Regions from separate parts of the Micromonospora sp. CNZ280 genome, predicted to be linked through region 2. Evidence: riboswitches for the same ligand, from Rfam matches in the RefSeq annotation. Region 2 holds a riboswitch; the other holds the start of a gene.

Region 1 (5,230 bases), on a different contig from region 2:
ATTTGCTCGGCGAGGGCATCCTCGTCGGCGGCGCGAGCCTGCCGGGCCGGCTCGCTTGCCGTCCAGCGGTAGAACCCGGAGCGGGACACCGCCAGGATCCGGCACAGCCGCTTGACGCCGAACGTGGCACGGTGGGCGGAGATGAACCGGAAGCGGCTGGTCACCGATCCATCTCCTTCGCGAAATAGGCGGCTGCCTTGCGCAGGATCTCCTTCTCCTGCCGCAACTCCGCGTTCTCACGCCGCAGGCGGGCGATCTCGGCGTCCTTGTCGGCCACCGACAGCCCGTCCCCACCCGAGACGGGCTCGGCGGCCTTGGTCTGGCGTTCGGCGGCGCGGACCCAGTTGCGCAGCGTCTCGTGACTCATCCCGAGCTCACGCGCCACCTGGTTGATAGGCCGCTGCGACGAACGGACCAGGTCAACCGCGTCACGCCGGAACTCTTCCGTGTACTTCGATGGACGCCCCAACGGGACACCCCTTCCTCTGGACCAACATCCAGTCTCAGGGTGTCCACATCTCAGGGGGAAGCCCAAGGATCTGGTAGAACTGAAAGAACTGGTTGAAAAATACGGTAAGAATCACCGGATTGAGGGAGAAGTCCAAGGAACGGGAACCAAGAGCAGGGTTTTCTACATGTACTTCTACAGGGAGAGCGACGACCTGCCACGAGACTGGCAGCCTGATGAAAGTTACCTGAATACGGATCGACTAGAGCACCACAAAAACGATCTCATCGCATCAATAACCTGGTCGGACGCCGACCCGGAGAAGAAATACCACAGTTACAACAAAAGCAAGGAAGGGAAGATCCTGAAGCGCATGTATTTTATTGAGGATCGGCTCGTTCAGTGACGCTGACCCAACCGGTCGCGGTCGCGACGGCTCCCCTGATCCTGACCAGCTCCCGCCCGGGCGGCTCGGATCAGTCGCGCCGCCGGATGCGGCATGGGAAATCGTAGGACCCGGTCCGAGCGGATCGGCCGACCAGGAGCGCATGGGCAAGTCGGACAGCAGCCAGACCAGCCGGGCGGCGTCGTAGCCGGTGTCGCAAGATCCGGATGTCCGGGTCACCGGGCCGCCACAGCAGCGTCCGCACCTCCTCCCACGGGAAGTCGGGCAGCTCGATGCTGCCCGAACGCCGTCGGCTGCGCTGATGCGCTCCACGTGGTCGCCTGGGCCACCGACGCCGCCGACCGGGTCCGCCGCCAGGCATGGAAGAAGGCTGTGCCTCAGCTCGGCTCCGGATCTTGTTAGGTTTGGCTCGTGATCGACACTGGTGCAGCAGTCGAGTGGGTGATCGCGCACGGTGACGAGCCAGACGGGCACCGACTGGCGACGGTGCTGACCGGGGTGTGGCCAACGCCGCTGGACGTGGCGGACGCGTTGTTCGCCGACCAGTCGCCCGAGGGTGGTTTCCCCGCACCCTGGTCGACCGGTGCCCCCTCCGTGGCGGCAACGTGCGAACGGCTCGCCCAGATCATCGAGTTGGACCTGCAGTACAGCTCACGGGTTGACCGGTGCGTCGATGGGCTCGCCGCGCTGGTCGCGCCAGACGGCACGGTGCGCTCGGCGGTGGATGCTGGACGCCTACCGTCGCCGGACCCACTCCACCTACCTGCCAACGTCGGCTGGTGCCTGGCGGTCCTGGACCGACCCGAGGCGGCCGGCCGGGCCGCCCGGGCGGTGCGCGAGGGCGTCGAGGCCTCAGGTGCCTGGCCATCGTGCCTCACCACCACCTGGCTCGCCGCCGCCCTGCTGTGGGCGGTGGGGCTGCGTGCGGACGCGGACCAAGGGCTGGACATCCTGGCGCGGCGGCTGCTCGACGCGCCGCCGGCCGACGTCGCCCGCGCCGGATGGGCACTGCGGACGGCGTTGCTGCCCCCGGACCATCCGGTGTTTCCCGCTGTGGTCCGGCGGCTCACCGCCACGCAGCGTCCGGACGGCTCGTGGCCGGTCGACGGTCCACGCGCCGAGCAGGTGGCGGTCGCCATCACCGCGATAGCCGCCGTCGCCGGCCTGGTGTGAACCCGCGGTACGGCGGCACGTGAGGGTGGTCATAACGGCTGGACGGCGCACCGTCACGCCCTGCTAGCCTCGGCGTCAGGTCATGAGCGCCAGCGTCAAGCCCCGGCTTGCTGGCCGGCAACCCTCGTCCACGTAGGGGTGCCCCGGGTGAGGACCAGGCACCGGAGCAGGCTCCGGTGCAAGCGTGGCCTGGACCCAGGTCAAGCACCGGCCTGGAGGAGAGCTGTGTCCGTTCGCATCGACGCCCCACTGCCGGCCCTGACCCGGCGCCGCCACGTCGACATGATGCGGATCTGCAGCGCCGCGTGTAGCTGACCGCGCCGCTTCCCTTCCCTCGGATTTACCCCAGCGGTACGCCCACCGGGCGCACCGTCGGCGTTGCACGCCCGTGCGCGTCGCCCGCACCACCTCGGAGACTCCTGTGCGATTCACGTCTGCCTTGACCCGGGCCGCTGCCCTCACCGTCGCCGCCGTCCTCGGCACCACCGCGCTCACCGCCTGCGGTGACGACGCCGCCGGCGCGGCCGACAACCCCTACAACCTGCTTCAGCCCGGCGTGCTGCGCGCCGGCACGCTCACCGACGCACCGCCGAACGTCTACCTGAAGGACGGGACGTTCACCGGCTTCGACAACGACCTGCTGGTCGCGGCCGCGGCCAAGGTCGGCCTGAAGGTGGAGTTCGTCGGCACCGACTTCTCCGCGCTGCTGTCGCAGGTCGCCAACCGCAAGTTCGACGTTGGCAGTTCCTCGATCACCATCACCGAGGCACGGAAGAAGACCGTCGACTTCGGCAACGGCTACGACTTCGGCTACTTCGGACTCGACGTCCCGACCGGCTCCACCATCACCAGCTTCGACCAGCTCAAGGGCAAGCGCGTGGTCGTCGTGCAGGGCACCGTCCAAGACGACTACGCCACCCGCGAGGGCCTCAACCCGGTCCGCGTGCCGGACTACAACGGCGCGATCAACCAGCTCAAGGCCGGCACCGCGGACGCCTGGATCGCCCCCGCCGAGATCGGCGAGAAGTCGGCGGCCGAGAGCGGCGGCAAGATCAGCGTGGCGGCCAAGGAGCTCAGCCCGGCCCCGACCGCGTACGCCTTCGCCAAGGAGAACGACGCGCTGCGCGAGGCCCTGGACAAGGCGCTCGACCAGGTGATCGCCGACGGCACCTGGGCGCGGCTGCAGGAGCAGTACTACCCGGGTCGGCCGATCCCCGTCGAATTCAAGCCGGGTAGCGGCACGGTCGCGGTCGGCTGACAAGTACGGGCCCCTTCGCAATGCCTGGCGAGCTGGAAGGGCCCCTCTTAACAGGACGAACGAGCGAGCGGGGCGGTAGGAGAAGCGAACGATGGATCCGTTGAGCACGTTGTGGGAGACCTTCTTCGACTGGGACTCCATGCGCGAGGCGCTGCCCGAGATGCTGACCGTCGGGCTGCCCAACACGCTGATCCTGGCGGTCTCCGCCGCCCTGCTCGGCTCGGTGCTGGGCATGCTGCTGGCGGTCGCCGGCATCTCGCGTACCCGCTGGTTGCGCTGGCCGGCCCGCGTCTACACCGACGTGTTCCGCGGCCTGCCGGCGGCGGCGACGATCCTGCTGATCGGCGTCGGCCTCGCGCCGCTCGGCATGGAGATCTGGGGCCCGAACCCCTACCCGCTCGGGATCCTCGCGCTGTCGCTGATCGCGGCGGCGTACATCGGGGAGATCTTCCGCTCTGGCATCCAGTCCGTGGAGGCCGCGCAACTGGAGGGTGCCCGCGCCCTCGGCTTCTCCTGGGGTGAGGCGATGCGGGTCGTCATCATCCCGCAGGGCGTGCGTCGCGTGCTGCCAGCGTGGGTGAACCAGCTGATCGCGCTGATCAAGGACTCCAGCCTGGTGTACTTCCTGGGCCTGCTGGCCAGCCAGCGGGAGCTGTTCCGGATCGGGCAGGACTACGCGGCGAACACCGGTAACCAGTCGGCGCTGCTGCTGGCCGGACTCTTCTACCTGGTGCTGACGGTGCCGCTGACCCACGCGGTCAACTGGATCGACCGCCGCCTTCGGCACGGGCGCCCGGCCGTCCCGGCCGGTGAAGACGATGACCTTGCGCTACAGAGCGCGGGGGAAGGGGGGCCGCGATGAACACCTCGGTCAGCGTGAGCGTCCGCGACGTGCACCTCGCCTTCGGACCCAACCGGGTGCTCCGTGGCGCGGACCTGGATGTGGCCCGCGGCGGGACCGCATGTGTGATTGGCCCGTCCGGCTCCGGCAAGTCCACCCTGCTGCGGACGATCAACCGCCTGATCGAGCCGGACCGCGGCGACGTGCTGCTCGACGGCCGCAGCGTCCTCCGGGACGACCCGGACCAGCTCCGGCAACGGATCGGCATGGTGTTCCAGCAGTTCAACCTCTTCCCGCACATGAGCGTCCTGCGCAACGTCACCCTCGCGCTGCGGCGGCTCCGCAAGCTCTCCGAGGAGGAGGCCGTGGCGGTGGCCCGGCACCAGCTGGACCGGGTGGGGCTCGCCGCGAAGGCCGACGCCCGGCCGGCGCAGCTCTCCGGCGGGCAGCAGCAACGGGTAGCCATCGCCCGCGCGCTCGCGCTGCAACCGCAGGTGATGCTCTTCGACGAGGCGACCTCGGCGCTGGACCCCGAACTGGTCAAGGGCGTGCTGTCGCTGATGGCGGAGCTGTCCGCGGGCGGCATGACGATGGTGGTGGTCACCCACGAGATGGGCTTCGCCCGTGAGGTGGCCGACACCGTCGCGTTCATGGACCGGGGCGTGGTGCTGGAGGCGGGCTCTCCGGCTGCCATCTTCGAATCAGCCGAGCACCCCCGACTGCAACGCTTCCTCGCCCAAGTCCTCTAGTGGCACGGCGCCTTACTCGCCGCACCACCAGTTCGGAAGAACGCGCTCAACGGGCCGTGATGCCTGAAACGCCTGCGGCCGGCGGCAGAGCAGAATGCCGCTCGGGCCCGCTCCGCGCCACGGTTACTGGCCCGTGGATCGCCCTGCCGATCCGATCCGGATAGCCTCGGCGATCAGGAGTACCGGCCGGCCGGGCAGCGGAACCGAGCGCGTGGTCCTATCGTCCGTGCGTGACTCTGACGCAGTATTTCGTCGCCATGAGCATCGATGGGTACATCGCTGAACCGGCCGAACAGCTTGACTGAGGTGATCTCAACAAGATTCGGGTAGGTAGCGGTATTCGAAGTGGGTGAGA
Region 2 (5,230 bases):
TGCGGCACGTCCGCGTCGTCGCGGCTGGAGGTCGAGTTGTGCATGGCGGCCGGCGGCTCCGCCCCGACCACCGTCGCCGTCACCGGGGCCGCCGGCCCGGGAGCGGCCGGGGTGGCCACCTCGGCCGGCTCGGGAACCGCCGCGGACCTGGTCCGGCTGGAGCGCACCGATTCGCGTCCCGACTCGTACGCGCGACGCAGCCGTCCGCGTACCCGCTCGAAGCGGCTCAAGCGCACCTCCTGGCATGAGAACCGGCCCGTCCACGGTGTCAGGTCGCACAGGATACGCCTGACCATGTCACCGTAGGGCAGTTCCGCCACCCGGTGCCCCGGCGCCGGGCGGCGTAACCACCGGCCGCCGGTCAACCCGGACACGGTACCGTCTGCGGCGTGACCGCCGACAAGAATCTCGACTCCGGCCTGCCGATCCGGCTGCTGCACGACCGGGTGCTGGTGCGGATGGAGGGGAGCGAGGGCGAGCGCCGCTCCACCGCCGGCATCGTGATCCCGGCGACGGCCGCCGTGGGCAAGCGCCTGGCCTGGGCGACCGCGGTCGGGGTGGGGCCGAACGTCCGCTCCATCGTCTCCGGCGACCGGGTGCTCTTCGACCCCGACGACCGCTCGGAGGTCGAACTGCACGGCCGCGGGTACGTGCTGCTGCGCGAGCGCGACGTGCACGCCGTCGCCGCCGAGCGGGTGGAGAACGACTCCACCGGTCTCTACCTCTGATCCGGCCCGCGTCCGCCCGCCGCCACCCGGTCCGGCCGGCACGCCGCCGCCCTCGCTGACACGCCGTCCCGTCGCCGACGCGGCCGGCCTCGTTTGCACCGCTCCCCGCCGGGAAGCCAGCCGCACCACCGGCCCTGGGGAGGGACGATGCCGGTACTCGTGAAGAAGGTGTTGCTCTGGGGCTTCGTCGCGTTCCTGATCTACTTCATGGCGTTCCGGCCGGAGGGCGCGGCGGAGATGTTCAAGTCGATCGGGGCGGGGCTGATGGCGATGTTCCAGGGCTTCGGTGACTTCCTCACCAGCCTGATGAGCTGACCGGCGCGGCGCCGGCCCGGGGTGCGGGCACCGCGCGGGGCATCCGGCGTCAGGGGTGCCCGGGTGGCCAGGGCGCGGCCGGGCGCGGGCCGGGCCAGCCGTAGCCGGCCGGGAAGACCGGCGGCGGTGGCGGGGCCAGCACCACCGGGATCGGCACCACCGGCTCGTCGGGCGCCTCCACCGGCCGCTGCGAGCCGTCCGGGAAGCGCAGGTGGTAGCGCTGCCCGTCCCAGATCCCGGCCGGCGCCTGCGGATCCCTCCCCACGAAGAACGAGCGGTACGCGGTGATCGCGTCCAGCAGCTCCCGTTCCTCCCGTGCCGTCCGTTCCCTGTCCACCGGCCGGCGGTCCAGCCCACGCAGCGCCCCGTCGCGCAGCAGCGCCAACCGGGTCGCCGCGAACTGGTAGCCGCGCATCGCCTTCACCCCGGCGTCGCCGCCCACCCGGCGGGCCCACACCCGGGCCGCGTGCCGGCGCCCGAGACTGCTCAGCGCGGCCACCTCGGGCGGGGTGAGCCAGCCGGCCCGGACGTAGTCGGGCAGGGTGCGCTCGGTGAGCCGCCCCTCCCAGGCACGCAGCCACACCGCCAGCCCGACCATGCCGAAGAAGATCGGCACCATCACGCCGATGAAGCCGTACAGCATGATCAGTGCCTGGCCGGTGGCCTGGGTGAGGGTCGGCAGCAGGTTCCAGGTGCCGTGCAGCATCATCGCCAGCAGCAGGCCGGCAACCGGGGCGAGGAACCGGACCCGCCGGTCCGCCGTCCGGGCGGCGATGCCCAGGCCGACCCCGGTCATCGAGGTGAACAGCGGGTGGGCGAAGCCGAAGAGCAGGATCCGGACGATGAAGATCGCGATCACCTGCTGCGCGCCGGTCGCCGGGCCGTACCGGTCCACGCCCGACGCGTAGCCGTAGCCGCCCAGGTAGAGGATGTTCTCCACCATGGCGAAGCCGACCGCGGAGAGCCCGCAGTAGACCAGGCCGTCGGTGATGCCGGACCACTCCCGGCGCCGGAACACCAGCAGCAGGATCGGCCCGAGCGCCTTGGTCAACTCCTCGATGAACGGCGCCACCAGCACCGCGGTGAGCGCGGTCGGCAGGCCCATCTCGGCGAACACGCCGGCCGCGAACCCGTTGACCTCCAGTGAGGCGGCGGTGGAGACGAACGCACCCCAGGCGAAGCAGAAGACCAGGTACTTGAGCGGTTCCGGTTCGTACCGGTCGAGCCAGAGGAAGCAGGCCACCAGCACCGGGACCGGCAGGATCGCCGCGGCCACGCCGATCAGCAACGCCTCGATGCCGAGTTCGTCGTTCAGCACCGACACCATGTAGATCGCGCAGGCGGTGATCAGCAGGAACACCCCGACCAGCACGAGGATCCGCCGCCAGCCCAGCCGGCGGCCCGGCATCGCGGGAGCGCCGGCGGGCACGACGGCGACGGCGGGCGCGGTGGGCGACGGCGGTCGGGGACCGCCGGGCGGGGTGTCGGCCATGCGGTCAGCGTAGTCACCCCCGGCCCGCTGTTCCGGTCGCATCGGCGGCCGCTATGCTGCGGTCAGGTCACGAGTGCCAGCGTCAAGCCCCGGCTTGCTGGCCGGCAACCCTCGTCGAGGTTCGCGGTGGGGTGCCCCGGGTGATGACCGGGCCCGGCCCGATCCGCGCGCCGGGCAAGCGCGGACCCCGCCCTGCGCCCGCCCCGGGGTCCCTGGACCCGGAGGTCGTGCCATGACCATCACCCTCGTACCCCCGTCGCACCGCGCCCGCACCGCGCCCCCGGCCGGGCTCGACGTGCTCGGCGTGCCCGGCGAGATCAACCTGGACTACGCGGCCACCGCGCCGTGCGCGCGGGCCGCGGCCGACGCGGTGGCCGAGCTGCTGCCCTGGTACGCCAGCGTGCACCGCGGCGCCGGGGCGCTGTCGCGGCGCTGCACGCTCGCCTACGAGCGGGCCCGGCAGACCGTCGGCGACTTCTTCGGCGCCCGCGCCGACGACCACGTGGTCTTCACCCGCAACACCACCGACGCGCTGAACCTGCTGGCCCGGGCGCTGCCGGCCGGCACCACGGTGGTCTCCTTCGCCGCCGAGCACCACGCCAACCTGCTGCCCTGGCCGCGCGGCTCGGTCCGGCTGCCGGTGCCCGGCTCTCCGGGCGAGGCGGTACGCGCGCTGGACGCCGCCCTCGGCGAGCTGCGCCGCGACGCCAGTCCCGGCGTACCGGTGCTGGTCGCGGTGACCGGGGCGAGCAACGTGACCGGGGAACGCTGGCCGGTGGCCGAACTGGCCCGGGTGGCCCGGCGGCACCACGCCCGGATCGCGGTGGACGCCGCGCAGCTCGCCCCGCACACCCCGGTCGACCTGCTCGCCCTCGACGTGGACTACCTGGCCGTCTCCGGGCACAAGCTGTACGCGCCGTTCGGCGCCGGGGTGCTGATCGGCCGGGCCGACTGGCTGGACGCCGCATCGCCGTACCTGGCGGGCGGGGGCGCGACCAGCCACGTCGGGGCGGCCACCCACGACGTACGGTGGGCGACCGGCCCGGCGCGGCACGAGGCGGGCACCCCGAACCTGCTCGGCGCGGTGGCGCTGGCGGCGGTCTGCGCGGCGCTCGACGGCGCCGACCGGGCCGCGCTGCACGACCGCGAGCAGGAGCTGCTGGCCCGGCTCCGGGACGGGATCGCCGCCCTGCCGCACGTGGTGGAGCTGCGCACCTTCGGCCCGGACGCGCCCCGGGTGGGCATCGTGTCGTTCGTGGTGGCCGGCCGGGACTCGTCGGCGGTGGCGGCGGAACTGGCCCGCGAGCACGCCATCGGCGTCCGGGACGGCCTGTTCTGCGCCCACCCGCTGGCCCGCCGGCTGCTCACCGAGGCGGCGAACCGCAGCGGCCGGCGCGACCTTCCGCCGACCGCGCTGCGCGCCAGCATCGGCCTGGGCAGCACCGCCGAGCACGTGGACACGCTGCTCGCCGCGCTGGCCGCCCTCGACTGACCGGCCGCGCCGGGATCGGCACCCGGCGGGTTCAGCCCACCGGCGGGGCGGTCGGCGGCTTCGGGGCGGTCTCCGGCGCGCTCTCGCCGGTGGGCCGCTCCAGGTCGCCGAAGGACTGCCGGATCAACCGGTTCGCGTCCTCCTGGCCGATCCCGGAGGCCACCATCAGATCACTGGCGGTGGTGCGCACCTGGGCGATCACCACGCTGCCGGAGAAACCGACCCCCTGGGCGTACGCCCGGCCGGCCTCGCTGACCGCGCGCAGCGCGCATTCCCGGGCCTTCTCCGGCTCCTCGTTGTTGGCGAACTCGTGCTTGAGCAGGCGGACCGACTCGGCGAGGTGCTTGACCGCGTCCGGCATCGGCTCGGGCACCGACTCCTCGTCCTCGATCAGGGTGACCGCGCGGCGGATCAGCGTGCCGCTGTTACGCATCGCCCGGTCGATCGGGTCGGCCGCCTCGGCGTAGTGGGTGAGTTCGTCGCGCCGGTGCCAGCGGGCCGGCGAGAGGGTCACGGTCTCCTTGGCCCCCTCGATCGCTTCGCTGAAGGTGGCCAGCTCCTCCTTGTTGTCGCGGAGCCGTTCCAACGCCCGCTGGACCGCGTCCCGGTCCCGGCTGCGCAGCCCCTCGGCCGCGGCGTCCAACTGGGCGGCGAGCAGGTCCAGCGCGGGCCGGGCGGCCCGGTTGATCACCCGTAGCGGGTTGAGCGGGAGCAGGATCGCGGTCACCAGCAGCGCGATCCCGCCGCCGACGAACGCGTCGACGAACCGCGGGATCTCCAGGTTCTCGGTGGACGGGGTCAGCGTGACGATCAGCACGGCGGTGGCGGCGGCCTGGATGACGATCCCCACGCTGGCCCCGGCGAAGACGGTCAGGATGACAGCCAGCGTGACCACCAGTCCGAGCTGCCACGGTCCGGTGCCGACGAAGTAGATCAGGAGGTCGCCGAGGGCGACGCCGATCGCCACCCCGATGATCAGCTCCAGGGTCCGGCGGAACCGCTGCCCCACCGAGACCGCGAGGGTGCCCACCGCGGAGATCGGCGCGAAGACCGGCTGCGGGTTGCCGAGCAGCTCGTGCGCCGCCAGCCAGGACAACCCGGCGGCCACCCCGGCCTGCAGCGCCAGCCCCATCGCCAGCCGAACCCGCTGCAACCGGTCGTGCAGGGTGGCCTTGCCACGCTGCCGCAGCTCCCGGGTGGCTT

The links. A riboswitch is a leader RNA that binds a small molecule or an ion and turns the genes downstream of it on or off. The one in region 2 is predicted to bind S-adenosylmethionine.
Region 1: another riboswitch for S-adenosylmethionine. It lies ahead of FHX32_RS29195 (ABC transporter substrate-binding protein); the one in region 2 lies ahead of FHX32_RS07155 (aminotransferase class V-fold PLP-dependent enzyme).

What each region holds. Positions count from the first base shown of each region.
Region 1 covers NZ_JAAOYP010000004.1:440,872-446,101, forward strand. The annotation lists one part of gene FHX32_RS29175 (IS3 family transposase) at 1-238, opposite strand, end outside; one part of gene FHX32_RS29175 (IS3 family transposase) at 238-469, opposite strand; gene FHX32_RS29180 (hypothetical protein) at 447-854, shown strand; gene FHX32_RS29185 (transposase) at 948-1,256, shown strand; gene FHX32_RS29190 (prenyltransferase/squalene oxidase repeat-containing protein) at 1,266-2,027, shown strand; SAM riboswitch class IV at 2,106-2,218, shown strand; gene FHX32_RS29195 (ABC transporter substrate-binding protein) at 2,449-3,285, shown strand; gene FHX32_RS29200 (amino acid ABC transporter permease) at 3,377-4,147, shown strand; gene FHX32_RS29205 (amino acid ABC transporter ATP-binding protein) at 4,144-4,875, shown strand; gene FHX32_RS29210 (transposase family protein) at 5,188-5,230, opposite strand, start outside.
Region 2 covers NZ_JAAOYP010000001.1:1,503,182-1,508,411, forward strand. The annotation lists gene FHX32_RS07135 (AI-2E family transporter) at 1-296, opposite strand, end outside; gene FHX32_RS07140 (GroES family chaperonin) at 390-728, shown strand; gene FHX32_RS07145 (hypothetical protein) at 876-1,043, shown strand; gene FHX32_RS07150 (PrsW family intramembrane metalloprotease) at 1,093-2,577, opposite strand; SAM riboswitch class IV at 2,601-2,722, shown strand; gene FHX32_RS07155 (aminotransferase class V-fold PLP-dependent enzyme) at 2,768-4,027, shown strand; gene FHX32_RS07160 (FUSC family protein) at 4,059-5,230, opposite strand, start outside.